DNA from 3 places in the Ensifer sp. 2TAB8 genome. Region 1 is predicted to be linked to each of the others. Evidence: riboswitches for the same ligand, from Rfam matches in the RefSeq annotation. Region 1 holds a riboswitch; each other region holds the start of a gene.

Region 1 (9,708 bases):
GATCGGTTTCGAGCGTGGTGACGCCGTTTCGATCAACGGCGTGCGCCTGTCGCCGGCAAGCCTTCTTGCCAAGCTCAACGAATACGGCCGCGACAACGGCATCGGCCGCCTCGACCTCGTCGAGAACCGCTTCGTCGGCATGAAGTCGCGCGGCGTCTACGAGACCCCCGGCGGCACCATCCTGCTTTCCGCTCACCGCGCGATCGAGAGCATCACGCTCGACCGCGGCGCTGCTCACCTCAAGGACGAGCTGATGCCGCGCTACGCCGAGCTGATCTACTACGGCTTCTGGTTCTCGCCGGAGCGCGAGATGCTGCAGGCAGCAATTGACAAGAGCCAGGAACATGTCGAAGGCGAAGTGACGCTGAAGCTCTACAAGGGCAACGTCATGGTCACCGGCCGTGAGAGCGACAAGTCGCTCTACTCCGACAAGCTGGTCACCTTCGAAGACGACCAGGGCGCCTACGACCAGAAGGACGCCGCCGGCTTCATCAAGCTCAACGCGCTGCGCCTGCGCACGCTCGCTGCGCGCAACCGCTAAGCCGATACCCATTGAAAAAAGAAGCCTCCGCGACCCCGTCGCGGAGGCTTTTTCGTGTCCTTACTCCGCCGCTTGGCGCAACGGTTCCTCGCGCTCGACCGGCGCGACCAGCGGCCGTAACCGAACCGTGCGGCGATACCAGACATAGCTGAGAATGCAGACGAGGCCGAAGCTGGGAATGATCGTACCGAGCGCCAGCGCCGGAACACCGACCGCGGCAGCCAGCGCGCCGCCGAGAAGCCCCGATCCCATCTGGATGAAGCCCATCATCGCCGAGGCCGTGCCGGCGATATGCGGAAAGGGCGCCATCGCCGCGGTCATCATATAGGGCATCACGAAGGCAATGCCGAAGGCATAGATACCGATCGGCAACATGACCGAAAGGAAGCTCGGCGAGAGCATGTGCATGGTGTAGGCGAGGATCAGGCTCGCCGCACCGATGAAGACGAGACCGGCCGGCACCAGCGCCTGCGGCGTGAAAACGCGCATCAGCAGGCGCACCACCACCGTACCTGAAAAGAACAGGCCCGACTGCATCAACATGCCGACGCCAAACTCGGTTGGTGTCAGGCCCACCTCGTTGATCAGCACGAAGGGAAGCATCGTCGCCCAGGCATAGAGCGCACCGACCGCGCCGCCGATGACGAGCGTCGAGGACATGAAGCGGCTGTCGCTGACCAATGTGCGATAGGCCGCGACGATCGGCTTCAAGTGCCCCTTGCTCGGGTCCGGCGTTACCGTCTCCGCCATGAAGAATTGCACCGTGATGCAGGCCATGGCAGCGAAGCCGACCATCAGGAAGAAGATCGACTGCCAGCCGAAGAGGCCGAGCGCCAGGCCGCCGAGCGTCGGTGAGACCGCAGGACCGAGTGCCAGCATCATGCCGATCATGTTCATGATGCGCGCCGCTTCGGTCCCGGTGAACTGGTCGCGCACGATCGCACGCGCCACCGTCATGCCGACGGAAGCGCCGATGCCCTGCACCAGGCGCCCGGCCAGAAGCACTACGATCGAGGGCGCCAAGGCCGCCATCAGGCTGCCGACCAGATAGATTGCCATGAAGATCAACGTGGCACGGCGCCGACCGATGACATCGGAAAGCGTGCCCGACACAAGCTGGGCGAAGGCGAATCCAGCAAAGTAAAGCGACAGCGTCATCTTGATCGCCGCCTCGCTGGACGAGAAGGCGCGCACCAGTTCCGGCATGGCCGGGGTGTAGAGCGCCATGGAAACGGGCCCGAGCGCGACCAGGAAGGCGCCGATGATGCTCGTGCGCCGTTCGCTCATGCGACGCGTCATCGCAAGGCTCCGGCCCGGTCTTCGGATTTTTCCACCATCTCCTTGCCTGCAAGGCAGGGATCGAGCTGGCGCAGGTTGTCGCGCAGGATACGCAGGTTGGAACAGAGAAACGCGCGCGTTTCCTCGTCGAGTCCCGCCGTATAGGCGTTCATCATCTCCCGCAGCCCCGTCATCAGCTCGGAAAGCAGCGGGCCGGCCTTTTCGGTGATGACGACGTTCTTGGCGCGGCGGTCCGCAGGATCCGGAACACGCGCGACAAGCCCGGTCGCCTCCAGTCGGTCGAGATAGGCCGACAGCGTCATCGGCTCGATGCCCATGCGTGTGGCGATCTCGGCCTGCTTGATGCCTTCGGTGAGCGCCACCTGGATCAGCGTGCGCGCCTCGCCGGGCGTGATGCCCAGATCCATGGCATTGACCTTGCGGTCGAACGCCCCGCGCAACAGGCGCGAGACATCCGTCAGAAGCATTCCAATGGTTTCGGATTCGAGTTTGAATGGCATCAGCATCGTTCACAAATGATATAATAAGCTTTACTTACCATATCATTCGACGCCATTCAACGCACCAGTGGCTGTGGCTTAGCCCTCGAGCTCCTCGCGCAGCATTTCGAGTTCCAGCCATTCCTCTTCCATGCGGGCAAGATCCGCACGAAGTTTCTCCAGTTCCTGCGCGAGCTTCGCAAAAGCATTTGGATCTTTTGTGAAAAGATTGGGATCGGCCATCTTTTCTTCGCGCTTGGCGGCCTCGGCCTCCGCCTTGGCAATTTCCTTCGGCAGATTTTCAAGCACGAATTTCTGCTTGTAGGAAAGCTTGCCCTTGGCCGCCTTCGGCGCTTCGGCGGCAGGCGCAGCTGCATCGGCCTTGGCCTTTTCCACCTTTTCGGCCCTGCGCTTCTCCTCGATCGCACCCTTGCGCTGCGTCATCATGTCGGAGTAGCCGCCGGCATATTCGATCCAGCGTCCGTCTGGTGCATCCGGGTTCGCCGGCGCGATCGTCGAGGTGACGGTGCGGTCGAGAAAGTCACGGTCGTGGCTGACGAGGATGACCGTTCCGGCAAAACCGGCGACAATCTCCTGCAGGAGGTCGAGCGTTTCGATATCGAGGTCGTTGGTCGGTTCGTCGAGGATCAGAAGGTTGGTCGCCCGCGCCAGGATACGCGCCAGCATCAGCCTTGCCCGCTCGCCGCCCGAGAGTTCGCGGATCGGCGTGCGCGCCTGCTCCGGCTGGAACAGGAAATCCTTCATGTAGCCGGTGACGTGGCGCTGTTCGCCATTGACCAGCAGGCTCTCGCCGCGCCCGTCCGTCAGGTAATGCGCCAGCGTGTCGTCCAGATTGAGATCTTCGCGCTTCTGGTCGAGTGTCGCCATTTCGAGATTGGTGCCGAGCTTGACCGTGCCCGTATCCGGCTCGATCTGACCGGTCAGCATTTTCAGGAGCGTCGTCTTGCCGGCACCGTTCGGGCCGACGAGACCGATGCGGTCGCCGCGATGCACGCGGATCGAAAAGGGCGCAACGATGGTGCGGTCCCCATAGGCCTTGCTGATCTTCTCGGCCTCGATCACCAGCTTACCCGATTCCTTGGCATCGGCGGCCGTCGCCTGCACCGTCCCTTGCGGCCCCTTGTGGCCGCGATAGACGGCCCGCATGTTCTGCAGCTCGCCGAGGCGGCGCATGTTGCGCTTGCGCCGGGCCGTCACGCCGTAGCGTAGCCAGTGCTCCTCACGCTCGATCGCCTTGCCGAGCTTGTGCTGTTCCAGCTCTTCGGCCTCAAGCACCTCGTCGCGCCACGCCTCGAAATGGCCAAAACCGCGATCGAGCCGGCGCGACTGGCCGCGATCGAGCCACACGGTGGCGGTCGACACCTTCTCGAGGAAGCGCCGGTCGTGCGAGATCAAGACGAGCGCCGACCGGCTGCGGGTCAGTTCGTCTTCCAGCCATTCGATCGTCGGCAGATCGAGATGGTTGGTCGGCTCGTCGAGCAGCAGGATATCCGGCTCCGGCGCCATGACGCGAGCGAGCGCTGCCCTGCGCGCCTCGCCGCCCGAGAGCTGCTTCGGATCCTCGTCGCCTGTCAGCCCCAGGTGCTGCAGCAGATAGGCGACGCGATACGGGTCGTCGCTCGGCCCCAGGCCCGCCTCGGCATAGGCCTGCACCGTGTCGTAGCCGTCGAAATCCGGCGCCTGGTGCAGATAGCGGATGGTCGCCGACGGATGACGGAACACCTCGCCCGACTGCGCCTCTGCAAGCCCGGCGGCGATCTTCATCAGCGTCGACTTGCCCGAGCCGTTGCGCCCGACCAGGCAGATGCGGTCACCCGGCTCCACTTGCAGGTTCGCGCCGGCCAGAAGCGGCGTGCCGCCAAAGGTAAGGAAGATATCGTCGAGTTTCAGAATGGGAGGCGCCAAGGCTCAGGCTCCGGAAAGATCATAGGGGCGGGCAAGCACGATGGCGCGACCGCTCTTGAGAGTGAAGCGAAGGGGACCCTCCGCAACGTTGGAAACGGTTCGGGATGAGCCGAACGGCAGGGTGAAATCGTCGAGCGGATAGCGCGCATTGACGATCGAAAGGCCGGTAAGTTCGGTCAGACCTAGCACCGAGAAGAGGCAACCCTTCGGCAGGTCGAGCTCGAGCGGACCGGCAAGCAGCGGATAGGCCTCTTCCTCGCCCGAGGTCATCAGCACCGGAAGCCCACGCTCGGCAAGGGCGACAGCATGCAGCAGATGCATGAAGGCGTGGTCGCTGCGGGTGCCGCCGAGCGCGCCCGCGAAAATCAGCCGATCGGCGCCGCGCGATAGCGCTGCCTCAACCGCGATCTCGCCATCCGTCGCCGCCTTTGCCGCCGGATAGGGCTCGCGTGGAACGGAGGCGAACTCGGAAAGCAACGCGTCTTCGGTCGAATCGAAATCGCCGACCCAGACATCGGGTACGACGCCGAGCAAACGGGCATGGCGCATGCCGCCGTCAGCTGCAACGAAGCGGCTTCCGCTCAGCTGTCGTGTCAGCCGGTCGGTCAGCGAAAGGGCGCCGCCAAGCAGAATGGTGAAGGTCGATCGAGCCATGGCAAAGCCCATAGCGCAAAGGACCGCGGAAGGAAAACGAAGAAAACCGTTGGACGACCGGTTCTCGAAATTTTGCTGAAGCCGTCAGTGCCCTTCCGGCACCGGATCTGGAAACAGCATGCCGGCATAGATGCCCGGGGTCGAATCCGGAATCTCGAACGCACCGGCTACCCGCTCGTAGAACTTCGCCGGTCCGACGCCGCCGATGACTGCATAGCCATAGCCGGCCTCGCGCATCGCCGTCAGGCTGGCGATCAGCAGCGCCTCGCCAATCCCCTGGCCGCGCATGCCTTCATCGACGCCCGTCGGACCGAAGAAGCCGAGCGCGGTCACATCGTGGCAGGCAAAGCCGACGATCTTTTCCTCGTGCACCGCGACATGCATGCGCGTCGGGGTGGAAGAGAAGGCCGCTTCCGCCTCGCCCGCCCAGCCGGCACCAAAGGTCTTCTCGATCCAGGAGACGACCAGGCGGCGCTCCGGCGCCATGGCACGGCGAATGCTGATACCCGCTCCAAGCCTCGACTGAGGCTGAGACGGCAGGGCGTAAAGTCGAACGAGCATATCTGGCATGGCGTTTCCTCCTCGCTGCAGTGGTGTAGCGCAGTTGGCGGCTTACGCAAATACGAGCCAATGCCCCGCTCCAAGGCGCCACTTTCGGCTTCCCCCAAACATCGCTTGCCATGGAACCAGCGTGGCGGTAAATCTTTTGCCGCTCTAACGGGGTGCCTCCCGACCGCATAGCGGCCGGAGGCTGAGAGGCGTGCAACGCCAACCCGCGGAACCTGATCCGGCTCATACCGGCGGAGGGATTAGACGCGATCGGATCGATACGCCCTTTTCCCATGCAACAACGAACTTTGGGAGAGGTGCCTGCCATGTCCAATTCATCGCAACACAAACTGTTTAGCCGGCTAGCTCTGGCTGCTACCGCAAGTCTCGTCTTCGCCCACCATGCAACGGCAGCCGACAAAACGCTGACGGTCTATACCTATGAGAGCTTCATCACCGAATGGGGCCCGGGCGCCAAGGTGGCGGAAGCCTTCGAAAAGACCTGCGAGTGCAAGGTCAATTATGTCGGCGTCGCCGATGGTGTCGAATTGCTCACCCGCCTGAAGCTCGAAGGCGACGCCTCGAAGGCCGACATCGTGCTCGGCCTCGATACCAACCTCGTGGCGGAAGCCAAGGCGACCGGCTTCTTCGCGCCGCACGGCGTCGATGCCAAGGAGCTGAAGGTTCCGGGCGGCTTCTCCGACGATACCTTCCTTCCCTATGATTACGGCCACTTCGCCGTCGTCTACGATACCGAAACGTTGAAGACGCCACCGAAGAGTCTGAAGGAGCTCGTCGAAGGCGACCCGTCACAGAAGATCGTCATCGAGGACCCGCGCACCTCGACGCCGGGCCTCGGCCTGCTGCTCTGGGTCAAGGCCGTCTATGGCGACGAGGCCGGCGCTGCCTGGGCTAAGCTCAAGGACCGCGTTCTGACCGTCACTCCCGGCTGGTCGGAAGCGTACGGCCTCTTCACCAAGGGCGAAGCACCGATGGTGCTCTCCTACACCACCTCGCCGGCCTATCACATGGTCGCGGAAAACACCGAGCGCTACCAGGCGGCGGCCTTCTCCGAAGGCCACTACATCCAGATCGAAGTCGCCGGCATGACCAAGCATGCCATGGAGCCGGACCTGGCAAAACAGTTCCTAAGCTTCATGACCGGACCGGAGTTCCAGTCGATCATCCCGACGACCAACTGGATGATGCCGGTCGGCGTCACCAGCGAGCCGCTGCCGGATGCCTTCAACAAGCTGGTCAATCCGGAGAAGACCTTCCTGCTGCCGTCGGAAGAAGTCGCGAAGAACCGCAAGGCCTGGATCGACGAATGGCTTGCCGCCATGAGCAAGAACTGAGGCCGGATTGTTCGCACTGCGCGAAAACCGCATGACTGTTGTCGCCGGGGCGCTCTGCCTCGGCGCCTTCCTGCTCTTCGTCGGCCTGGCGATAGCAGCCTTGCTCGCCCAGACCGCCGGCACGAACGAAGGCAACCTGTTCGACGCCTATATCTGGCGCGTCACCCGCTTCACGCTGCTGCAGGCAACCCTCTCGACGCTGCTGTCGGTGCTGTTCGCCATTCCCGTGGCGCGGGCACTGGCGCGGCGGCCTCGGTTCTTCGGTCGCATCTGGCTGTTGCGGCTGATGGCGCTGCCGCTCGGCCTGCCCGTTCTCGTCGGCGCGCTCGGTCTGATCGAGATCTGGGGACGCCAGGGCTTCCTCAACTCCGGCCTGCGCTGGCTCGGCCTCGAGCAGCCGATCAGCATCTATGGCCTGTTCGGCATCCTGCTCGCGCATGTCTTCTTCAACATGCCGCTGGCAGCACGCCTGTTGCTGGCCGGGCTTGAACGCATTCCCGCCGAATACTGGCGTAGCGCCGCCAATCTCGGCATGCCGTCCCGCGCGCTTTTCCGGTTCATCGAATGGCCTGTCCTGCGTGGCTTGCTGCCGGGCGCGGCCGGCCTCGTCTTCATGCTCTGCGCCACCAGCTTCACGCTCGTGCTGACGCTTGGCGGCGGTCCCGCGGCCAGCACCATCGAGGTCGCGATCTATCAGGCCCTGCGCTTCGATTTCGACCCGCCGCGCGCGATCGCGCTATCCGGCCTGCAGATCGCCATGACCGGCGCCCTGCTGCTCATTCTTCGACGTCTGGCAACAGAGCCGGAAGAGGGCATGACCGGCGGTCGCACGGTTCGCCGCTTCGATGGCGCAAGGCCCGTCGCACGGCTTAACGATAGCGCCTGTATCATTCTCGCATTGCTCTTCCTCATTGCCCCGCTGATCGCGGTCGTCGTCTCGGGCCTGCAGGCCGATATCCTGAAGCTTGCGCGCGATCCGAACGTGCATCGGGCACTGGTGACGAGCGCTTCGATCGCGCTTGCCTCGGCGCTCGCCTCCGTCGCCATGGCAGCCGTGATGATCCGTGCTGCGGCCACGGTTACCGCCCCACGCCATACAGGCGCGTTGGCACGCGGCTTTGCCGGTACGATCGGCGCCAGCACCTCGCTGATCCTGCTGGTGCCGCCAGTTGTGCTCGGCGCCGGCTGGTTCCTGCTCCTCCGCCCCTTCGGCGATGTCGCGCGCTTTGCGCCTGTCATCGTCGTGGCGATCAATGCCCTGATGGCCCTTCCCTTCGTCCACCGGATTCTCGCGCCGGCCATGGCCACGCACGCGGCGCGCTCCGAACGGCTGACCGCAAGCCTTGGCATCCGCGGCTTTCATCGCCTGCGATGGATCGATCTTCCCGTCCTTCGCAAACCATTGCTGATGGCGCTCTCCTTTGCCATGGCGCTATCGCTCGGCGATCTCGGCGCGGTGGCCCTCTTCGGCTCCCAGGACATGGTGACGCTTCCCTGGCTGCTCTATAGCCGCATGGGCAGCTACCGCACCGCCGATGCGGCCGGCCTCGCCCTCTTCCTCGGGCTTCTCTGCCTGATCTTCACCATTCTCGGTACGGCAAATGACAGCCGGCGGGAAGGACGTACAGCATGACCGAACCCACCGCCGCCATAGAACTGCGCAATGTCGAGGTTCGTTTCGAAACGGCCGCGCTGCACTTCGATTGCACCATCGCCACCGGCGGCATCGTCGCCGTCGCCGGCGCCTCCGGTTCCGGCAAGTCGACGCTCTTCCACCTGATCGCAGGCTTTGAAGACCCTGACCGCGGCGAGATCCGCATCCTGGGCGAAGAGGCTGCCAGCAAGCCGCCCTCGGAACGGCCGATCTCGATGATCTTCCAGGACAACAATCTCTTCGCCCATCTCGATATCGCGACCAATGTCGGTCTGGGCATCAACCCGGCGCTTGCCCTGACGGACGAAGATCGAACGACGATTGAGGACGCACTTCGGCGCGTTGGGCTTGAAGGCTTCACACGCCGGCTGCCGCCCACGCTTTCCGGCGGCGAGCGCCAGCGTGTCGCACTCGCCCGCGCGCTCGTGCGGCATCGCCCTCTGCTGCTGCTGGACGAACCTTTCGCCGCACTCGACCCCGGCATGCGCGCCGGCATGCGCACGCTGCTCAGCGAGTTGCATGCGGAAGAAGGCAACACCATCCTGATGATCACACACCATCCCGAAGACGTGAAGGCGCTGGCCGATAGCGTGCTTTTTCTCGACCAGGGGCGTATCATTGCACACGATACACTCGACCGCTTCCTGGAGCGGCGTGACAATGCGGCGATCGACCGCTTTCTTGGCAACGCCTGAAGGGGGGCCTGGTTTCTCGTCGGCCCCAGCCGATTGCCACAATTTGACCGCGGCGCCATGCGACGCGCGAATTATCCGGCGAAGGCGTGAATATTCGCGCATCCGTTGCCGTGATACCACGGGGCAACTATTTCTACCGAGACAAACTAGGCAGGTGGCGCTGAAATCAGATACAGCAAGACCAGGGCTGAACAGTCGCGGCGAAGCAACGCTGCCGGACTGAAAAAGTAGGACTTTCAACGCTGTCGCTCCATCGGCCCGCCGTATGCGGGCGGAGCGGCAGACGGGAAACGGGCTGAGGCATGGAGAGGCATACAGTCACACACGACCGGTTCCCGCCGAAGCGCGGACGGCTGCGTGCACGCGTCGTGGTTGCATTGCTTGCGACCACGCTTCTCTCCGCATGCCAGTCTGTGATCGAGCAATCCTACGAGCCGACGGTTTCGCCCTCGTCCAATCCGCAGATTGTCGACGAGGTCCAGAAGAACGATCCCCGCGCCAAGATGGGCGCACGTGAACATCCGCGCATCGTTGCAAGCTATGGCGGCGAATACAA
Region 2 (9,708 bases), on a different contig from region 1:
GGCATTCGAACTCGCCGGCGGGCAGCTCTGCCGCGAATACGAACTCACGCAACCCGGCCAGCCCGGCCTCGTCTCCGTGGCATGCCGGAAGGCGTCGATCTGGCAGACGCGGCTGGCCGTCGCCAAGCCGGAAGGCGGAGACGGATACGCGCCCGCCTCGTCGCTCGAAACCGTTGACGCCTTTCTGACCTCGGTTGGTGCCGGGCAGCCGCTCGATGCGGAGGCAGAGAAGAAAGCGCTCGCCGGGAAGTAAGCACGCATCTCAGCGTGATGCTTCAATCGGTACCGATAGGCTGACCTTGACCGGATCCATGGTCACGAAAGTGCGGAACCGCTTGATGTTCGGATTGCCGAAGAACATGCGCCGCGTGAAGGCTTCGTATTCGGCCATGGTCGGCACGATGACGACGAGCATGAAATCGACGTCGCCGGTAACATAGTAGCATTGCTGCACCTCGGGTGCTGCGGTGAAGGCCGCCTTCGCCGCATCGAGCAGGGCGATCTGCTCGCTTTCGACCTCCACCTCCACCAGGATCGTCAGCGCCTGGTTGACGCTGACCGGGTCGATCAGCGCGACATTGGCGCGGATGACGCCGGTTTCCTCCATGCGCTTGATCCGTCGCTGGACGGCGGGTGCGGAGAGATTGACCGCTTCGCCGATCTGGCGCTGCGGCGTTGTGTTGTCCTTCTGCAGGATGGCGAGGATCGCGAGGTCGAAACGATCCAGTTCGACCTTTGGTCTTTTGGAGGGGGCCATCCGGTGCCTTTCGGTTCATGCCTTTGCAGCGGCCGCGAGCGGAACACCACGCGTCTGCGCATCGATTAACTTTACAAACTTGCATTCGCGCGGGCCATTTAGAGCGCATTTCTCGGCTGGGATGAAATAGATTTTCGCCAGCCTACGGAGATTGCACCATGTTCCTTGCCAACACTCACGCCGATTTCGGCCACCCCCTGCTGACCGCGGATGCGGACATGCTGTCGCTGACGGCCGCCGCTAATGTCGAGCAGCAGCTTGCCCGCCGCCCCGACCATCGGCCAACGCCGCTACATGCCTTGCCGGCTTTGGCGGGAGAGCTCGGCATTGCCGGCGTCTTCGTCAAGGACGAGGGCCACCGCCTGGGGCTTGGCAGCTTCAAGGCGCTTGGTGGCTCCTACGCGGTGATCCGGCTGGTGATCGAGGAGGCGGAGCGGCGTCTCGGGCGCAACATCGATCTCGAGGATCTGGAGCGGCCAGAGGTTCGGGCAATTGCCGCCGCCCTGACCTTCGGCTGCGCCACCGATGGCAATCACGGCCGCTCGGTCGCCATGGGCGCCCGACTGGTCGGCGCCAAATCGGTGATCTTCGTGCATGCGGGTGTCAGCGAGATGCGCATCGAGGCGATCGCGGCCTATGGCGCCGAGATTGTCCGCGTTGCCGGCACCTATGACGATTCCGTCCGCGAGGCCGCGCGGGTCTGTGACGAAAATGGCTGGACCGTCGTGTCGGACACGACATGGCCCGGCTACGAATACATTCCCGGCTTGGTGATGCAGGGCTACACGGCGCTGTTGAGCGAGGCGTTGCGGCAGATGGAAGAGCCGCCGACCCATGTGTTCGTGCAGGCGGGCGTCGGCGGCATTGCCGCCGCCACCGCGGGGCATCTGGCACTGCGTTATGGCGCAGGGCGTCCGCGTTTCGTCGTCGTCGATCCGGCGCGCGCCGCGTGCCTCTACGAAAGCGCCAGGGCCGGACGTCCCGTCAAGGTGGCGCATGGCGAGGCGACGATCATGGCCATGCTCGAATGCTACGAGCCGTCGGTCGTCGCCTGGCGTATCCTGTCCCGTGTCGCCGATGCCTTCATGACCGTCGACGAGGAGGATGCCGTTTCGGTGATGAACCGGCTGGCGCGGCCTGCAGGATCTGACCCGGCGATCGTGTCCGGCGAAAGCGGCGGCGTCGGCCTCGCCGGGCTGCTGGCCGTTGCCCGGGATCCGTCGCTCCGGGAGGCGCTCGGATTGACGGCCCAGTCGCGCGCCTTCGTCATCAATACCGAGGGGGCAACGGACCCCGAGCGCTATGCCGCCCTGGTCGGTTTGTCGCCCGAGACCGTCGCCAACGCATCGAACGAGAGGAAATGACCCATGGCGGAAATGGATTTTGACCGGCTTGTGAAGGACATGACCGCCTGGCGCCGCGACCTGCATGCGCACCCGGAATTCGGCTTCGAGGAACAGCGCACCTCATCCTTCGTCGCGGCAAAGCTCAGGGAGTTCGGGCTCGACGAGGTGGTGGAGGGTGTCGGCGGCACCGGTGTCGTCGGCCGGCTGAAACGTGGCAGCGGCAACCGCGCCATCGCGCTCCGGGCCGACATGGATGCGCTCAGGATACCGGAACAGGGAGAGTTGCCCTACCGCTCGAGAAAGCCCGGCACCATGCATGCCTGTGGCCATGACGGTCACACGGCCATGCTGCTCGGCGCCGCCAAGATGCTTGCCGAAGACGGCGGCTTCGATGGTACCGCGTGCTTCATCTTCCAGCCGGCCGAGGAGTGGGGCAAGGGCGCGCTCGCGATGCTCGACGACGGGCTGATGGAACGCTTTCCCTTCGACGAAATCTACGGCCTGCACAACATGCCGGGGCTGCCGATCGGCCGCTTTGAGACCCGCGTCGGCGCGATTATGTCGGCGGAGGACAATTTCGAAATCGTGCTCAAAGGCGTTGGCGGGCACGCGGCGCGGCCGCACTGGGGCAACGAGACGCTGGTCGCCGCCTGTGCCACCGTCGTCAATCTGCAGACGATCGTCTCGCGCCGCCTGTCGCCGACGGATATCGGTGTCGTCTCGGTCACCGAGCTTTTGACCGACGGCACGCGCAACGCGCTGCCCGGTCTCGCCCGCATCCTCGGTGACGCCCGCAGCTTCCGCCCGGAGGTTAGCGCCAGGATCGAGGCGGAGATGCGCGTGATCGCCAGGGGTACGGCGGATGCCTATGGCTGCGAGGTCGAGGTCAACTACACGCGCGAGTTCGTGCCGCTGATCAACGACCCGGCCTTGACCGGCCACGCCTTTGCCGCGGCTGAAGCGGTGTACGGCACCGGGAATGTCGCAACGGCCGCCGAGCCGATGACCGGCTCGGAGGATTTCGCGCGCTTCCTCGAGCACGTGCCGGGCTGCTTCGTCTTCATCGGCAACGGCGAGGCGTCGGCGCCGCTGCACAATCCGCGTTACGACTTCAACGACGATGCCCTGATCTTCGGCGCGCGCTACCACGCCGAGATTATCCGGCAGAGACTGGCGCCGGCCGACGCCCTGTCATGAACGGAAATCCGCATGAAAGCAGGACAGAGATGCCATTTCCTTCCATCAATGCTGCGCGCCTGATCGGGCGCATCCGCGAGCTTGGCGAACTTGGTCGCGATGCTGAGGGCCGATTGACCCGGCTGGCCGGCTCCGACAACGACAAGGCCGGTCGCGATCGCCTCGTCGCCTGGATCGAGGCGGCAGGACTCGACGCTGCGGTCGACCGCATCGGCAACATCTTCGGCATCTGGCGCGACGAGGGCAATAGCGGCGAAGCGCCGGTCATGCTCGGCTCGCACATCGACACGGTCATCAATGCCGGCATCTATGACGGATGTTACGGCGTGCTTGCCGCGCTCGAAGTGATCGAGACGCTGAAGGAGCGTGGCGTGTCGCCGACGCGGCCGATCGTCGTTGCCGCCTTCACCAACGAGGAGGGCGTGCGTTTTGCGCCCGACATGCTCGGCTCGCTCGTCTATGTCGGCGGCCTGCCGCTGGAGACGGCGCTCGCGACCATCGGCACGGATGGCTCGTCGCTGGGCGAGGAACTCGAGCGGATTGGCTATGCCGGCAATGTCGAGCCGGGTTTCCTCAAGCCCCACGCCTATGTCGAACTCCATATCGAGCAGGGGCCGGTGCTGCAGCGCGAGGGCTTTGCAATCGGTGCCGTCGAGAACCTGCAGGGTATTTCCTGGCAGCGCGTGACGATCGATGGCGTCGCCAACCATGCCGGCACGACACCGATGGCGATGCGCTCCGACGCCGGTCTCGCCGCCGCCCGCGTCAGTGTCTTCCTGCGCGAGCATATCGCCCGCTCGAACGCGCCGAGCGTGGCGACCATCGGCACCATGCGTTTCGAGCCCGACGCGATCAACGTCATCCCGTCGCGTGCCGTCTTCACGGTCGATCTGCGCGATCCGGACGAGGAACGACTGCTGGTGCTCGAAGCGGCGCTGTCGGACTTTCTCGCGCGTATCGGCGCGGAAGAGGGGGTCCAGATCTCGGTCGAGCGGCTTGCACGCTTCCAGCCGGTGGCTTTCGATCAGGGCATCGTCGCGACGATCGAGGCTTCGGCCAGCGCGCGAGGCCTCAAGAGCCGGCGCATGACCTCGGGCGCCGGCCACGACGCCCAGATGATCGCCCGCATTGCGCCGACGGCGATGATCTTCGTTCCGAGCCGCGATGGCATCAGCCACAATCCGCGTGAACACACGGAGCCGGATGAGCTCGTCGCCGGCGCCAACGTGCTGCTCGATGTGGTCGAGTGGATGGTGAGTGGTCGCTAGAGGGGGATAGGGACTCTGCGCGTTCGTTGATTGAACGGGATCGATATCGCGCCTCCCTCTGCGCCGTCATGCTCGGGCTTGGCCCGGGCATCCAGACACAGGCGTTTCTGCGTCCGCGATAAACTGCGCACGTCACGTCACCCTTCGTCGTGACGAAGCAGACGTCTCTTCAAGGCTCTCTTTTCGTGTTACCTGCGCTTTTGCTGGATCCCGCATCGCTCTTCTGCCTGAGGGAAGACTCTGGCCGATTCCCCTCGATAGGCCCTTCCGGCGTCCGGCGGAAAAGGTTGAGGAAACTGCTGCCGCCGTGCCATGCGCTGCCGGTTGGTCCATAATCCCGCCCGTCGCGCGAAGAGGATGAGTGGCGCTCGCTATCTCCGTCAAAGACGCCAACCCCGTCGATGGCGCCACCGCCGCCGCCTGCACCGGTCCCGCCGGGTCCTTCGCCCGCGCCGCTACCATCGCCGGAGCCCCAATCGCCGCCACCCCCATCGCCGCCACCCTCGGTGCCGCCGCTCCCGATGTTTTCGCCGCCTTGGTCGCTGCCGCCCGGAGCACCTTCGCCATTCCCGCCGCCGACATCGGCGTCGTCCGCATGGGCGGCGGAAATCCAGGAAAAGCCCGCGGCAAAACGCCCGTCGCGCGGGAGGCCACCGGCGAGTGCAAGGGCTCCCATCGCCAGAGCCGTCAGTCTCAGCAGGCGTGACCTCAAGTCTTTACTCCTTGTGCGAACGGCGTACTTGCGCCGTTTTGCAAGACCTTCTGCGCGGCAGAGACGGCAATTCATTGCGAATGAATTTCGCCGACAGCGACTTTCGCGTGAATCTTGCATACCGCTCAATCGACGCAGGGACAAGTTATTCGGGTGACGGGTGAAGTGGTGCGCAAGGTGCGGGGCCCATGGCGGCGACCACAACGCGCAGATGGTCGCCAGCCCCACAGTGGCGATCTTCCTAGCCCGCCGTGAAGGCGTCGGCCACAATCTGCGCGAACATATGGAGCCGCATGACCTTTGCCGATGCCAGCGTGCTGCTCGATGGGATCGAGCGGAAGGTGCACGCTCGCCCCTCCCGAGCATGACGGCGAAGGAGTCCGTTGGCGGTCTCCGCTTCCGCCTCTGGGGCGCTGGACGGAAGTCCTGCGCGAACTGAAGGGGCTGTGACTGGCCCCTTCAGCGTGTCTTTGCGTCTACTCGGCCGCGCCAGCCGCCTCTTCTACCGGCATGTAGAGGTCGCCGCCTTCGCGGTATTTCGCCGCCATTGCCTCCAGCCCTTCCTTCTGCGCCTCGGCCCGGATGTCGTGCGAGATCCGCATGGAGCAGAATTTCGGGCCGCACATCGAGCAGAAATGCGCGACCTTGTGCGCCTCCTTCGGCAGGGTCTCGTCGTGGAAGTTGCGGGCCGTCTCCGGGTCGAGCGAGAGGTTGAACTGGTCCTCCCAGCGGAACTCGAAGCGGGCGCGCGAGAGCGCGTCGTCGCGCACCTGAGCGGCCGGATGGCCCTTGGCGAGGTCGGCGGCGTGGGCGGCGATCTTGTAGGTAATGACACCCACCTTGACGTCATTGCGGTCGGGCAGGCCGAGATGCTCCTTCGGCGTGACGTAGCAGAGCATGGCGGTGCCGAACCAGCCAATCATGGCCGCGCCGATGCCCGAGGTGATGTGGTCGTAGCCCGGTGCGATGTCCGTCGTCAGCGGTCCGAGCGTGTAGAACGGCGCTTCGCCGCAAACGGTGAGCTGCTTGTCCATGTTCTCCTTGATCTTGTGCATCGGCACGTGACCGGGGCCCTCGATCATCACCTGACAATCCTTGGCCCAGGCGATCTTTGTGAGTTCGCCCAGCGTTTCGAGTTCGGCGAATTGCGCGGCGTCGTTGGCGTCGGCGATCGAGCCCGGGCGCAGGCCGTCGCCGAGCGAGAAGGAGACGTCATAGGCGCGGCAGATGTCGCAGATCTCCTCGAAATGCTCGTAGAGGAAGCTTTCGCGGTGGTGGTGCAGACACCACTTGGCCATGATCGAGCCGCCGCGCGAAACGATGCCGGTGACGCGATCGACGGTGAGCGGGATGTAATGCAGGCGGACGCCGGCATGGATGGTGAAGTAGTCGACGCCCTGTTCGGCCTGCTCGATCAATGTGTCGCGATAGACTTCCCAGGTGAGGTCCTCGGCAATGCCGTTGACCTTTTCCAGAGCCTGGTAAAGTGGCACGGTGCCGATCGGAACCGGTGAATTCCGGATGATCCATTCGCGGATGTTGTGGATGTTGCGGCCGGTCGAGAGGTCCATGACCGTGTCGGCGCCCCAGCGGGTTGCCCAGACCATCTTCTCGACCTCTTCGGCCATAGACGAGGTGACGGCGGAGTTGCCGATATTGGCATTGATTTTCACCAGGAAGTTCCGTCCGATGATCATCGGTTCGGATTCCGGGTGGTTGATGTTGGCGGGCAGGATCGCCCGGCCGCTGGCAATTTCCTGGCGAACGAATTCCGGCGTTACATGGTCGGGGATGTGGGCGCCGAAGCTCTCGCCGTCGCGGACCTTCGCCCGCGCCGCCTCGCGGCCGAGATTTTCGCGGATGGCGACGAACTCCATTTCGGGCGTGATGATGCCGGCGCGGGCATAGGCAAGCTGGGTCACTGCGCGGCCAGCCGTTGCCTTCAGCGGTGCGTGCTGGAACGGGAAGGTCGGCGTCAGCCGGTCTCCGCTCACAAAGCCGTTGTCCTCCGGGCGGACGGTGCGTCCCTCATAGGTTTCCACATCGCCGCGGTCGACGATCCAGTTGCGGCGGAGCCGCGGCAGACCGTCCTCGATGCGGATCTCGGCGTCGTCGGCTGTGTAGTCGCCGGAGGAATCATAGACCGTGACCGGCGGCTCGCCCGAGGTCGGGTGCAGCGCGATCTCGCGCATCGGTACGCGGATATCCGGGTGAAGGATGCCCGGCTTGTGGATCTTGCGGGAGGCGGGAAGCGGGCCTTGCGTGACCGAGAGGGGAGTAGGTTTGGTGGCAATATTCATGACGAGGCTCCAAGTTGCGATTGGAGACCCAGTTCTGATGCCGGAAAGATGAAAGACGCTCCGCCAGATGCTGGACGCACGGAATCCTGGCTTCGATATCTGCACCGTCCCTACGCCAGTATGAACTGGATCAGGTTCAACGGGTCACTGCGCTATAGCCGGCAAGCCGACCATCCAGCAGAATCTCAGCCCCTTGCGGGACCCCCCTGGTGAATGCCTAGATCATAGCCATTGATCGGCCCGGGACGTCAAGCGCGAATTCGCCTGTCGATGAAGATGCACCTAATACGTGTATTTGCGGAAGTGAGTTTGGCGCTAGCGGTCGGCCTTATCCGGTGCCGACCGCTCAGCGTAGTCGGCGCGGTTGATACCATGGCGCTGGAGCTTGTCGTAGAAGGTCTTGCGCGGAATTCCGAGCGCTTCGATCGTCGCCTTGACGTCGCCACGCTGGGCGCGCAGCGCCTCCTTCAGGATTTCCGCCTCATAGCGTTCGAGCCGTTCGGGTAGCGCAAATCCCGGCTGTCCGGCAGGCGCAATCGCTTGTCCGAGTGGGCCTTCGACACCAAGCGCCACCCGTTCGGCAAAGTGCGAGAGTTCGCGCACATTGCCGGGCCAGGCATGGGTCATCAGGTGCTGTTGCGCAGCCGGCGAGATCATGGGTACGTCGCGCCTGAAGCGCTCGGCTGCCCGGGTCAGGAAGTGCGAGAACAGCAGCGGGATATCGTCGCGGCGTTCGCGCAGAGGCGGGATCGATAGCGTCACGACATTCAATCTGAAGTAGAGATCTTCTCGGAAATCGCCGCGCTCAGCCGGATTGCCGAGATCGATCTTGGCAGCAGCGATGACGCGGATATCGACCGGTCGCACCTGGTTGGTGCCGAGTGGCGTGATCTCGCGCGCTTCCAAAACACGCAGCATCTTCACCTGCGTTGCCGGCGGCATCGCCTCGATCTCGTCGAGAAACAGCGTACCGCCGCTCGCATGTTCTATCCGGCCGATGCGCTTCTTCAAGGCGCCGGTAAAGGCGCCCTGTTCGTGGCCGAAGAGTTCGCTTTCGATTACCGTTTCCGGCAAGGCGCCGCAGTTGAGCGCCACGAAATTGCCGTTACGGCGCCGGCTCCAGTTGTGGAGCAGGGTCGCGACCACTTCCTTGCCGCTGCCGGTTTCGCCGGCGACCAGCACGTCCACATCGGTATCGGCGATGTGCCGAATCGTCTGGCGCAAGCGTTCCATGACAGGCGTCTGGCCGATCAGCGGCAGGCTGTCTCCGGCTGCCTCCGCGGCCCGTTTCAGCGCGCGGTTTTCCATGACGAGCTTTCGCTTTTCGAGTGCACGTCGCACGCTCTGCACCAGCCGGTCGGCGGCAAAGGGTTTTGGGATGAAGTCGTAGACGCCGTCCTGCAGGGCCTGCACCGCCATCGGAATATCGCCATGGCCGGTGACCAGGATTACGGGCAGGTCCGCGTCGACGGCCGCGATGCGCCGATAGAACGCCAAGCCGTCGATGCCCGGCATGCGGATATCGCTGACGACGATGCCGTCGAAATTTGCGTCGAGCGTCTCCAGCGCTTCGGCGGCGCTGGCAAACGAGGCGACGGTAAGGTTGGCGAGCTCCAGCGTCTGCGTCATCGCCTTGCGCAGGTGGTTGTCGTCGTCGACGAGATAGACGGTCGGCTGCATTGCTCAGGCCCTCTTCAGGCGAACCGTGAAGACGGTGCCCTTGTCGCTGGTTTCGACGGCGATCTCGCCGCCATAATCGGCGACGATCTCCTTGGAGATGGCAAGCCCGAGGCCGAGCCCTTCGTCCTTGGAGGTGTTGAATGGGGTGAACAGGTCCTCGCGGATATGCTGGGGAATGCCGGGGCCGTTGTCGGCGACAACAAGCGAAACGGTGCCGGAGGGTCCGTCCGCGCAGTGCACGCGGATCTCGGCATCGCCGCGCGTACCCAGCGCTTCCAGCGCATTTTGCAGCAGATTGATCAGCACTTGTTCGAGGCGGATGCGGCTGCCGTAAACGCTGAGCCCGTTTTCCGGCAGGTCGATGACGATCGCATCCATGCGGCCGGCAAACCGGCTGCGCAGCAGCATCAGCGCGCCCTCGATCACCTCGCGCATGGGGGTCGGTTCG
Region 3 (9,708 bases), on a different contig from region 1:
AAACAAGGCGGCATTGGCCGCGTAGCCGCTGGCGAAGAACAGCGTGCGCGGCACGCCGAAGAACGTCGCCGCTTCCGCCTCCAGCGCCTCATGTTCCTCGTGATTGCCGCGCAACAGCCGCGAGCCGCCGGACCCGACCGGCACCCCGCGTTCAATCGCTGCGGCGATTGCCGCCTTCAGGCGCGGCGATCCGGCAAGCGCCAGATAGTCGTTGGAGGTGAAATCCATACCACCGCCGACGACCAGTTCGCGTCGGCGCCCCTTTCGATCGAGGCCGCTAAGCGTCTTCTCGTGGCGCGCGAGGAGGGCCACGGTCATTCGGCCGCGTCCTCTTTTGCCGCAAGTGCCATCGGCTTCAGCCCGAGGCGGCGGAACAGGGACGCATCGTGATCCTCCCCGGGATTGTCGGCTGTCAGTAGCGTCTCTCCGACGAAGATCGAATTGGCGCCGGCAAAGAAACAGAGCGCCTGCGTCTCGTCGCTCATATCGGTGCGGCCAGCGGAAAGCCGGACATGCGACTGCGGCATCAGGATGCGCGCCAGCGCGATGGTGCGAACGAAATCGATCGGATCAACAGGTGCGGCATCGGCAAGCTTCGAGCCCGGGATCGGGATCAGCATGTTGATCGGCACGCTTTCCGGCGGCACCGGCAGATTGGCGAGCGTTACCAGCATCGAGATCCGGTCGTCTGCCGTCTCGCCCATGCCGAGAATGCCACCTGCACAGACCTTGATGCCGGCGTCGCGGACATTGGCGAGCGTCTCCAGCCGGTCGGCAAAGCTGCGGGTGGTGATGATTTCGCCGTAGAAGCGCTCCGACGTATCGACATTGTGGTTGTAGTAATCGAGCCCGGCGTCGGCGAGCCGCTCGGACTGTTCCGGGGTCAGCATGCCAAGCGTCATGCAGGTCTCCATGCCGAGTGCCCGCACGCCGCTGATCATGGCGACGATGGCCTCCATGTCACGCTCCTTCGGGCTGCGCCAGGCGGCGCCCATGCAGTAACGTGTCGCGCCGCCATCCCTCGCCTTCCTCGCTTCCGCAAGAACCCGCTCGACTTCCATCAATTTCGACGCCTTGAGCCCGGTCGGGTAATGCGCCGACTGGCTGCAATAGCCGCAATCTTCCGCGCAGCCGCCGGTCTTGATCGACAGCAGGCGGCTCATCTGGATGGCGTTGGGGTCGAACGCGGCGCGATGGGCGGACTGCGCGCGATAGAGGAGGTCGTTGAACGGCAGATTATAGATTTTTTTTGCATCAGCCAGAATCCAACGCGGCTCGGTCGCTTTAGCGGTGACTGAAGTCGACTCGGTCGAACTGTTTACGTCGAGCATGTGTGTTCATTTCCCCGTTCGCGAACCAGTAAAATAGATAGAATCCATAATTATCTATAATTTTCACAAGGACGGGTTACCGCAACCACTTTTAAGTAGGCCAGTGGGCATTTCAGCAATCCAAGGATGCATTATCACAATCCAGCAGGTGACATGAAGGCAACAAACGGCATCGTTTTCCGCTCGGTGAATTGAATTCGGGATAGCAGCAATGAACTCGCAACATCCTGCTCTAATGAGCTTTCCTCCCAACTCATCTGCAGATCTATCGACGCGAGCCGCCTCAACAACGCAGAGACTCAGCGACTTGTGCCTCATCCAATTTTTATAGATAATTTTTGGCTGGAGACACTCGGCGTGATACTCGCATCGGCGGCTCTTGACAAAATCCGGTCCAGCCGTTCAGTTTGAAGCATTCACCAGGGGTGTCCCGGCAAGGGGCTGAGATTCTGCCAGGCGGTTTCCGCGGCGCAGTGACCCGTTGAACCTGATCCAGTTCATACTGGCGTAGGGACGGTGCAGACATCGCTGCCGCATTCGCGTTCGCGCGAGCCTATCGCGGCAAGGCGTCCTTCCATCCCCTACGGCGCGAACTGGGTCTCCAACTATGGAGCCTCGGCAGTGCGTATCATCATCGCGACTTTGCTTCTTTCGGGCCGGCGGCCGGTTCCGCACCGTGGGGCGCATTGACCATGCGCGTCCTGATCAAAGGCGCCGGCGTCGTCGGACTGGCCTTGGCGCATGAACTGAATGGTCGCGGCGTCGAAGTTGCCGTTGCGGAGCGGCAGGCGGGCTTCGGCGGTGCAGCATCCTGGTTTGCCGGCGGCATGCTGGCGCCCTGGTGCGAGCGCGAAAGTGCCGAGGAAGCGGTACTGACACGCGGCATCGGCGCCATCGACTGGTGGGACCGGGCGCTTCCGGGCGAAGTATCGCGCAACGGCACGCTGGTCGTCGCCCCGGCACGAGATGCCGGCGAACTCAAACGCTTCGCTTCGCGCACGTCCGGCTTCGAATGGCTTGACGCAGAGGCGATCGCGCGGCTGGAGCCGGCGCTTGCCGGGCGCTTCCAGCAGGCGCTGTTCTTTCCCGGCGAAGCACATATCGATCCTCGCCGGGCACTTGTCTTGCTGCGGCAAAAGCTGGTCGAGCGTGGCGTTGCCTTCGTCGAAGAGACGGATGACGGCAGCGGCCACGATATGATCGCCGACTGTAGCGGCGCGTCTCGGATCGGCGCCATTGCCGGCCTGCGCGGCGTGCGAGGCGAGATGCTCTATCTGCAGACAGGCGAAGTGGAGCTGTCGCGACCGGTTCGGCTCATCCATCCGCGCATCCCGCTCTACATCGTGCCGCGCGGCGATGGGCTCTTCATGTGCGGGGCGACCATGATCGAAACGGACGATGGCGGGCCGATTGCCGCCCGCTCGTTGATGGAACTCCTGAACGCCGCCTACACGCTGCACCCGGTCTTTGGCGAAGCGCGACTCATCGAAACCGGAACCGGCGTCCGGCCGGCCTTTGCCGACAACCTGCCGCGCGTCATGTGCGCCGGAAACACCATCACGCTCAACGGGCTTTACCGCCACGGTTTCCTGCTCTCGCCAACTCTGGCCGAGGAGGCGGCGGATCTTGCCCTTGCCCGGAACCTGAAGGGAGATGCCGCATGAAACTGATCGTCAACGGCGAGGATCACGACCTCGCAGTCGCAAACCTTGCCGAACTTCTGGCCGCACTCGACTTTGAAGGCGATTGGCTTGCCACCGCCGTCAACGGCGAGCTGGTACATCGGACGGATCGCTCGGCCCATGCCCTCAACGATCGCGACCGGATCGAAATACTCTCACCGATGAAGGGAGGCTGAGACATGCTGACGCTTTATGGACAGGAATTGCGCTCGCGCCTGCTTCTGGGTACCGCCCGCTACCCCTCGCCGGCCGCCCTTGAAGACGCGGCTCGCGCGTCTGCGACCGAGATCCTCACGGTTTCGCTCCGCCGCGAAACCGCCGGCGGCCGCCAGGGCGGCGCCTTCTTCGAACTGATCCGGTCTCTCGGCGTGCATGTGCTCCCGAATACCGCCGGCTGCCACTCGGTATCGGAAGCGGTACTGACGGCGAAGATGGCACGCGAAGTCTTCGGCACGAACTGGATCAAGCTCGAGGTGATCGGCCATCAGGATACGCTCCAGCCCGACGTCTTCGGACTGGTGGAGGCAGCGCGCATTCTCTCAGCCGAAGGCTTCGAGGTCTTTCCCTATACGACCGACGACCTGGTGGTCGGCGAGCGGCTCGTTGAGGCCGGGTGCAAGGTGCTGATGCCCTGGTGCGCGCCGATCGGCAGTGCCATGGGGCCGCAGAACCTCCCGGCGCTCAGGGCCATGCGGGCGCACTTTCCGGATATGCCGCTGATCGTCGATGCCGGCATCGGCCGCCCTTCACACGCAACCATCGTGATGGAGCTTGGCTTCGACGCGGTCCTGCTGAACACTGCCGTTGCCGGCGCAGCAAAACCGGCTCTCATGGCCGCGGCCTTCGCCCGGGCGATCGATGCAGGACGTGACGCCTTTGAGGCCGGCATGCTGGAGCCACGCGATTTTGCCGTCCCCTCCACCCCCGTCATCGGAAAGGCGGTGTTTGCGTGAAACTTGATCCCTTCTACCTCATCGTCGACAGCGCCCGGTGGATCGAGCGGCTGGTGCCGCTCGGCGTCAAACTGGTGCAGCTTCGCGTCAAAGACCGCCCGGAAGCGGAGCTTCGCGACGAGATCCGTGCGGCCAAGGCAGTATGCAAACGTCATGGCTGCCAGCTTGTCGTCAACGACTACTGGCGCCTCGCGATCGCCGAAGGCTGCGACTTCGTCCATCTCGGCCAGGAGGATCTGGCGGAGGCGGATCTTGCCGCGATCCGCGCAGCCGGCCTGAAGCTCGGCCTTAGCACCCACGACGAGGCAGAGCTTGAGACGGCGATTGCCGCGAAACCCGACTATGTTGCGCTCGGGCCGATCTATCCGACGATCCTGAAGCAGATGAAATGGGATCCGCAGGGGTTGCCGCGGCTCTCCGCCTGGCGGGAACGCGTCCAGCCGCTGCCGCTCGTTGCGATCGGCGGCCTCAACATCGAGCGGATCGCCGGCGTCTTCGAGCACGGCGCGGACAGCGCCGCCGTCGTCACCGATATCACGCTGAATGCCGACCCCGAGGGGCGGACACGGGAATGGATCGCACGCACGCAGCCGTGGCGCTGCCTCAGGCAATCGCAAGTTCGGAAAGCCAGGCCGACCCCAGGCCGTGCCTGTCGCAATAGGCCGTGAGGCGGTCGCGCGTCTTGCCCGGTCGGTCAATCCCGAGAAAGCGCGAGGCGTTTCTCCAGAGGATGTTCTGCTGGTGCTCGTCGCTGACGCTGGCGAGCGTCAGTTGCTCGGCAATCCTCGATACATAGGCGTTGTAGTCTTTTTCCAGCGCCATCATCGACCAGTCGGTGCCAAACATGAGGTGACGGGCGTCGGGGTCGTAGTCATCAAGCCATTTGTCCAGCAACTGCCGGATCTCTGCGTGAAGATTCTTGTCGTCGCTGCTGACCAATTCACTGAGATAGCTCAGATCCGCAAAAAGGTTCAGGCGACGCTCGTGGTCGATTGTCCTGCCGATGATGTCCTCCCAGGTCGGCGGCCCGGAAAACTTGTCCTGGGCACAGGAAACCATTACGCCCGTCGGCGCGCCCGGGCGTATGACTTCGTCGAAAGCGCCAAAATGCGCGAGATTGATCCGCAGCTTGTCGTACTGGTTGGTGTCGAGCAGATCCTTCCAATAGGCGGGGCTTGCCAGGTTGCCGTAGCCACAGCCGGCCCCGATGCTGTTTTCCGCATGGGCCATGATCGGCACATCGTTGTCGCGGCACCAGACGTAAAGCCGCTTCAGAGCGGCATCGATCGCCGGATCCGCATTGCCCCATGCCTTGAAGCCCATCGGCGGGTAGATCTTGACGCCGATGAAGCCCTTTTCCATGATCGCATACTGGACATTTGCCAGCGACGAACCCGGCCTTTGCGCCTCGCGGTGCGGATCGAAGCCGACGAAGCTATGCATGCGGATGCCGTGCTTCCTGGTGACGAGCTGCTGGACCTCGTCCATCACGTCGATCTGGTCGCGCTGAGGCGATGATCGACCGTGCAGCGATTTGTCGAAGTCCAGGATACTCGGCGTGATCAGCGACAGCCGGCATTTGGACGCGAAGATCTTGATATAGGCCTCGGCCAGGTTTTCCCGGTAGTCCTGCATCAGCCGGACGAAAGAAAGATAGGTGCCGATCTGGTCGTGCGCCTTTGCGTTGTTGGCGAGAGTATCGACCTCCGCGTCACTCATGGCGCCGCCCGAACGCCGCTGGTCCAGTCGCCTCTGGAATGTCTGCGGCAGATTGGGGGTGCCGCCGAGTTGCTGCAGCAGGCCGTCATAATCGGGGGATTCGCCAAGGCTGCGCCGTGAGAATGTGGAGCGCTGTTCGTTGGCGCGCGAGATCAGCTCCCTGATCGCGACACGCAATTGCTCGTCCTTGCGCCGCGCAAGTTCGGCGTCGGAAATGCGCCGGGCACCCTTCCTTAGGACAGCGAGCTCATGCTTGGCTTTGGGCGCGACGTCGCCAAGCGCGGTCACGAGAAAGACCACCAGCGCGTTTTCCAGTCCCTTCGCTTCCTGCGCGTTCGCCGAGAGCCTTTTCTCGGGCATCTTCTCACGCAGCGCCACGTAGCGAACGAGCCCTTCCACCGGCACATCGGCCGCGTTGAAGAAATGACAATGCACGTCGATGATCGGATGACTGAGACTGCAGGCGCCGGGCGAAGGCAGATGCCGGCATCCGGAAAGCACATTTGCAAGCACGCCCGCCGAAACCAGCCGCAAGACATCACGGCGCGTCACGGCGGCAACCGGACCAGCCCAGTCGACCCCCATCGTCCCCTCCTGTTGCGAGACCCCCTCGAACAATCGGGGAAACATTACTCCGTCCGAAGGCCGCGCGAAACAGCTATTTACTTGCCGTTACTGACATCTCGTAGATCAGCGCGAGTCGTCTTTCAGTCAGACAGGAGGCGTGTTACTCTAAAATCTTGGGGAGAATTTTGCGTGGTTGGTGGCGCCGGCAAATATGAATTCCAACGTTACCTGTCCGGAGCCCTGGTCCAATGGTCCTCCCCGGCAGCGACGGAATCGGCTGCCCCCGCACGGGAAGACTTTCTCGGTTCGCTGCTTTTCGCCGACATTTCCGGCTTCACCCGCCTGACGGCCAAATGGTCCGAAAGCGACCGTGCCGCCGGTGCGGAGCGCGTCAGCCTGCTCCTGAACGCCTTCATGGGCGAGCTCATCAACCATATTGAAGAGCATGGCGGTACGGTCTTGAGTTTCGCGGGCGACAGCCTGATTGCCGGCTGGCGGGCACCCTCCCCAGAGGAACTCGAGCAGACTGCCTGGCGCAGCTGCTATTGCGCCGAACGGATCCGCGAGCAAATCGGCGGCCCGGGCAGCCCAGAAGATGCGCTTCAATTGCGCATTGCCGTTGGCGCCGGTGCCATCACGCTGCTGCACCTGCTGCCGCGCGCCGATCAGCGCTGGCTGATCGTCGGCGGCGACTGCCTGGCCCAGGCCGACCATTGCGGCCAACTGAGCGATGCCGGCGAAATTCTCGTCTCGGATGCCGTGTGGCGCCTGGTCGGCAAGCGCGCCAAAGGCGGACCGAACCGGGAAGGAACCGCGCGGCTCGACAGCATAGAGCCCTGCTCGACCACGAAGGAGGCGCCGCGCACGCAGCCGGGCTCGACGGCTGACCGGCTTGAGGCCTACCTGCCGCTTTCGCTGCGCAGCCGCCTGCTGTCGCCGCTTTCGGAATGGCTCGCGGACCTCAGAACGGTGACGGCGCTGTTCGTGCATATCGTCGGCCGCGATCTCGATACGGATCTCGATCGGCTGAACAAGCTCATAGAACGATCGATTGCCGTCGTCGGCCGCACCGGTGGCGAGATCCTGCACACGGCGCTTCATGCCGGCGGGCTCGAAGTCTTCGCCGTTTTCGGCCTGCCCGGCAGGAAACATGCCGACAATGCGCGCCGGGCGATCATCGCCGCCCTTCGCCTGTCAAACGAACTCGACGAACCGGATCTCGGCCTGTCGGCCGGCATCTCCACCGGCGAGAGCTTCTGTGGCGCTCTCGGCACGATCCAGCGGGCCGACTATACTGTCGTGGGTGCTGCCGTGAACATGGCCGCCCGACTGGCGAGCGTTGCGGCAGGCCGCATCCTCGTCGACCAGGCGACAGCCAAGGAGACTGCCGGCCAGATCGCTTTTTCCGGCCCCTGGACGCTTGGGGTGCCCGGCATGCGCGGTGGCGTCGTCGCCTTCGCGCCGATAGCCGAAACGGTCGCGACGATCGACAACAAGTCACCCATTCTTTTCAACCGGGCCGCCGAACTGGCGGTGCTCAACGCCTATGTGGAGCGCGCCGGCCGGGGGCAGGCCGCCGGCGTGATGATCGTCAAGGGTGAATCCGGCGTCGGGAAATCGGCGCTGCTTCGCGCCTTCGTCGAAAACTGCCGTGACCATGGCAGCCAGGTCCTGGTCGGCAATGCCGACGATATCGAAAGCGACGTGCCCTATTTTGCCTGGCGCGGGGTGATCCGCGATCTGCTCGGCATCGGCGACCTGCGCGGCCCCGAGGCATCGGACCAGGTGATGCAGTTCTTCGCCCACCGCCCGGAACTCGCACATCTGGCGCCGCTGCTGAACGATGCCATCAACCTGACCTTGACCGACACGGTCGAGACGCGGGCGATGTCGGGCGACGGACGCTCCCACCGCCTACGCGAATTGCTGCGCGACCTGATGACCGACAGTCTTTCCTGGGGTCGGGGTGTCGTCGTGCTCGAAGACGTGCACTGGCTCGACGAGGCCTCCGGCCAATTGCTCGGACGGCTGGCCTCCGGAACGGCGCCGATCCCGGTCGTCGTATCGACGCGGACGGCCAGGACACAACAGGACCTGACGCGGTGGACCGGTCAACATCATAACGGTGCCCAGACCCTCGACCTTCTGCCGCTTGACTTCGAGGGCACAATCGCGCTTGTGCGCGCTTCGATCGGCAGCAATTCGCCTGCCGATGGCTTCGGCGAAGCGGTCTATGCCCAGTCGGCCGGAAACCCGCTGCTGATCTGCGAAATCTGCCGGATGATCGGCGAGCGCCGATTGCCGAAAGCGGCTGAAGCGCCCGCGCCGCTGTCGCTCGCCGAAACCCGTTCGAACGATGCGACCCTGCTCAATACGGCGAAGGTCACCGTTATCGCCCGGACCGACCAGCTTCCGGCCGAGCTTCAGGCGCTGCTGAAGATCGCAAGCGCCATGGGCGCGACTTTTTCCGTTCCCGAGCTGCAGGCGCTTCCGCCGATCAGGAAATACGCGCTCGACATCGAAGCCAGCATCGAGCGGCTGCAGGCCGCCCATCTGATCAAGCCCATGGATGATCGCCCGGGTCGCTTCACCTTCAGCCACGCCGTCATCCGCCAGGCCATTTACGAGAGCATGTTGTCGGAACAGCGCCGCGAGGCCCATCGCGCCATCGCGCAGGCGATGGAGGAGAGCAGGCAACCCGATAACGCCGAGAACCTGCCGCGCATCTTGAGCCATTGGGAACGCGCCGGCGATGCCAGGCTGGCGTTCAACTACCTGGATCGTGTCGCCGAGCTGCGCCTGCGCCAGTTCGATAATGCGGCCGTCGTCGACCTGATCGAGCGCTTCTTCAAGACCGCCCGCGAGCTCTCGATCACGATTACGCCGACCCGGCGGGCGGCCGCTTGTTTCCTGCTCGGCGAGGCCAGCCTCAATCTCGGCCGCGCCGAGGCGGCAAGGAATGCCTATGAGGAAGGTTTGCGGCTTTCCGGCCTTCCGCTGCCGCGCACCTCGGCCGGCCTCGCGCTGCACCTCGTGCTCGATCTTGCCGAACAGGTGTGGCGTCGCGTGACCCACGGGGACAAGGACTGGATCCTGGAACGTGAGATCTCACGATCGCCGTCCGATCCCTTCCTGCTCGCGGCAAAGGCGCATGAGGACCTGACGCGGATCTACTACTTTACCAGCGAAAAACTGCGACTGATCCATGCAACGCTTCGCGCGACGAACCTTGCCGAAAGAAATAAGTATGTCTCGCCGACGACCGCCACGAACTACGCGAGCCTCGGCGCGATATGCGGCGTCATCCCGCTTCACAAGCAGGCCGAGCATTACAGCCGCCTTGCCGCCGCCCTTTCGGAACGCGTGGATCAGCTGGGAACGCGCGTGCGCGTCGACCTCTTGTCGGGCATGTACCAGATCGGCATCGGCCATTGGCGCGAAGGCAAACAGGCATTC

Evidence for each region. A riboswitch is a leader RNA that binds a small molecule or an ion and turns the genes downstream of it on or off. The one in region 1 is predicted to bind thiamine pyrophosphate.
Region 2: it holds a riboswitch for thiamine pyrophosphate, as region 1 does, so the genes downstream of both, thiC (phosphomethylpyrimidine synthase ThiC) here and thiB (thiamine ABC transporter substrate binding subunit) in region 1, are expected to answer to the same signal.
Region 3: it holds a riboswitch for thiamine pyrophosphate, as region 1 does, so the genes downstream of both, thiO (glycine oxidase ThiO) here and thiB (thiamine ABC transporter substrate binding subunit) in region 1, are expected to answer to the same signal.

What each region holds. Positions count from the first base shown of each region.
Region 1 is NZ_JBFRGB010000003.1:77,778-87,485, reverse strand. Features, by position in the region: gene AB4Z53_RS08410 (argininosuccinate synthase) at 1-541, shown strand, start outside; gene AB4Z53_RS08405 (multidrug effflux MFS transporter) at 602-1,840, opposite strand; gene AB4Z53_RS08400 (MarR family winged helix-turn-helix transcriptional regulator) at 1,837-2,340, opposite strand; gene AB4Z53_RS08395 (ABC-F family ATP-binding cassette domain-containing protein) at 2,419-4,245, opposite strand; gene AB4Z53_RS08390 (thiamine diphosphokinase) at 4,249-4,899, opposite strand; gene AB4Z53_RS08385 (GNAT family N-acetyltransferase) at 4,984-5,469, opposite strand; TPP riboswitch at 5,608-5,725, shown strand; gene thiB (thiamine ABC transporter substrate binding subunit) at 5,775-6,803, shown strand; gene thiP (thiamine/thiamine pyrophosphate ABC transporter permease ThiP) at 6,811-8,436, shown strand; gene thiQ (thiamine ABC transporter ATP-binding protein) at 8,433-9,152, shown strand; gene AB4Z53_RS08365 (M48 family metalloprotease) at 9,455-9,708, shown strand, end outside.
Region 2 is NZ_JBFRGB010000005.1:138,118-147,825, reverse strand. Features, by position in the region: gene AB4Z53_RS11650 (anti-sigma factor family protein) at 1-253, shown strand, start outside; gene AB4Z53_RS11645 (Lrp/AsnC family transcriptional regulator) at 263-757, opposite strand; gene AB4Z53_RS11640 (diaminopropionate ammonia-lyase) at 916-2,121, shown strand; gene AB4Z53_RS11635 (M20 aminoacylase family protein) at 2,125-3,300, shown strand; gene AB4Z53_RS11630 (Zn-dependent hydrolase) at 3,330-4,568, shown strand; gene AB4Z53_RS11625 (hypothetical protein) at 4,930-5,274, shown strand; gene thiC (phosphomethylpyrimidine synthase ThiC) at 5,757-7,580, opposite strand; TPP riboswitch at 7,670-7,798, opposite strand; gene AB4Z53_RS11615 (sigma-54-dependent transcriptional regulator) at 7,896-9,260, opposite strand; gene AB4Z53_RS11610 (sensor histidine kinase) at 9,264-9,708, opposite strand, start outside.
Region 3 is NZ_JBFRGB010000005.1:274,515-284,222, forward strand. Features, by position in the region: gene AB4Z53_RS12245 (8-amino-7-oxononanoate synthase) at 1-318, opposite strand, end outside; gene bioB (biotin synthase BioB) at 315-1,331, opposite strand; TPP riboswitch at 1,743-1,863, shown strand; gene thiO (glycine oxidase ThiO) at 2,024-2,995, shown strand; gene thiS (sulfur carrier protein ThiS) at 2,992-3,189, shown strand; gene AB4Z53_RS12265 (thiazole synthase) at 3,193-3,966, shown strand; gene AB4Z53_RS12270 (thiamine phosphate synthase) at 3,963-4,634, shown strand; gene AB4Z53_RS12275 (amidohydrolase family protein) at 4,570-6,270, opposite strand; gene AB4Z53_RS12280 (AAA family ATPase) at 6,352-9,708, shown strand, end outside.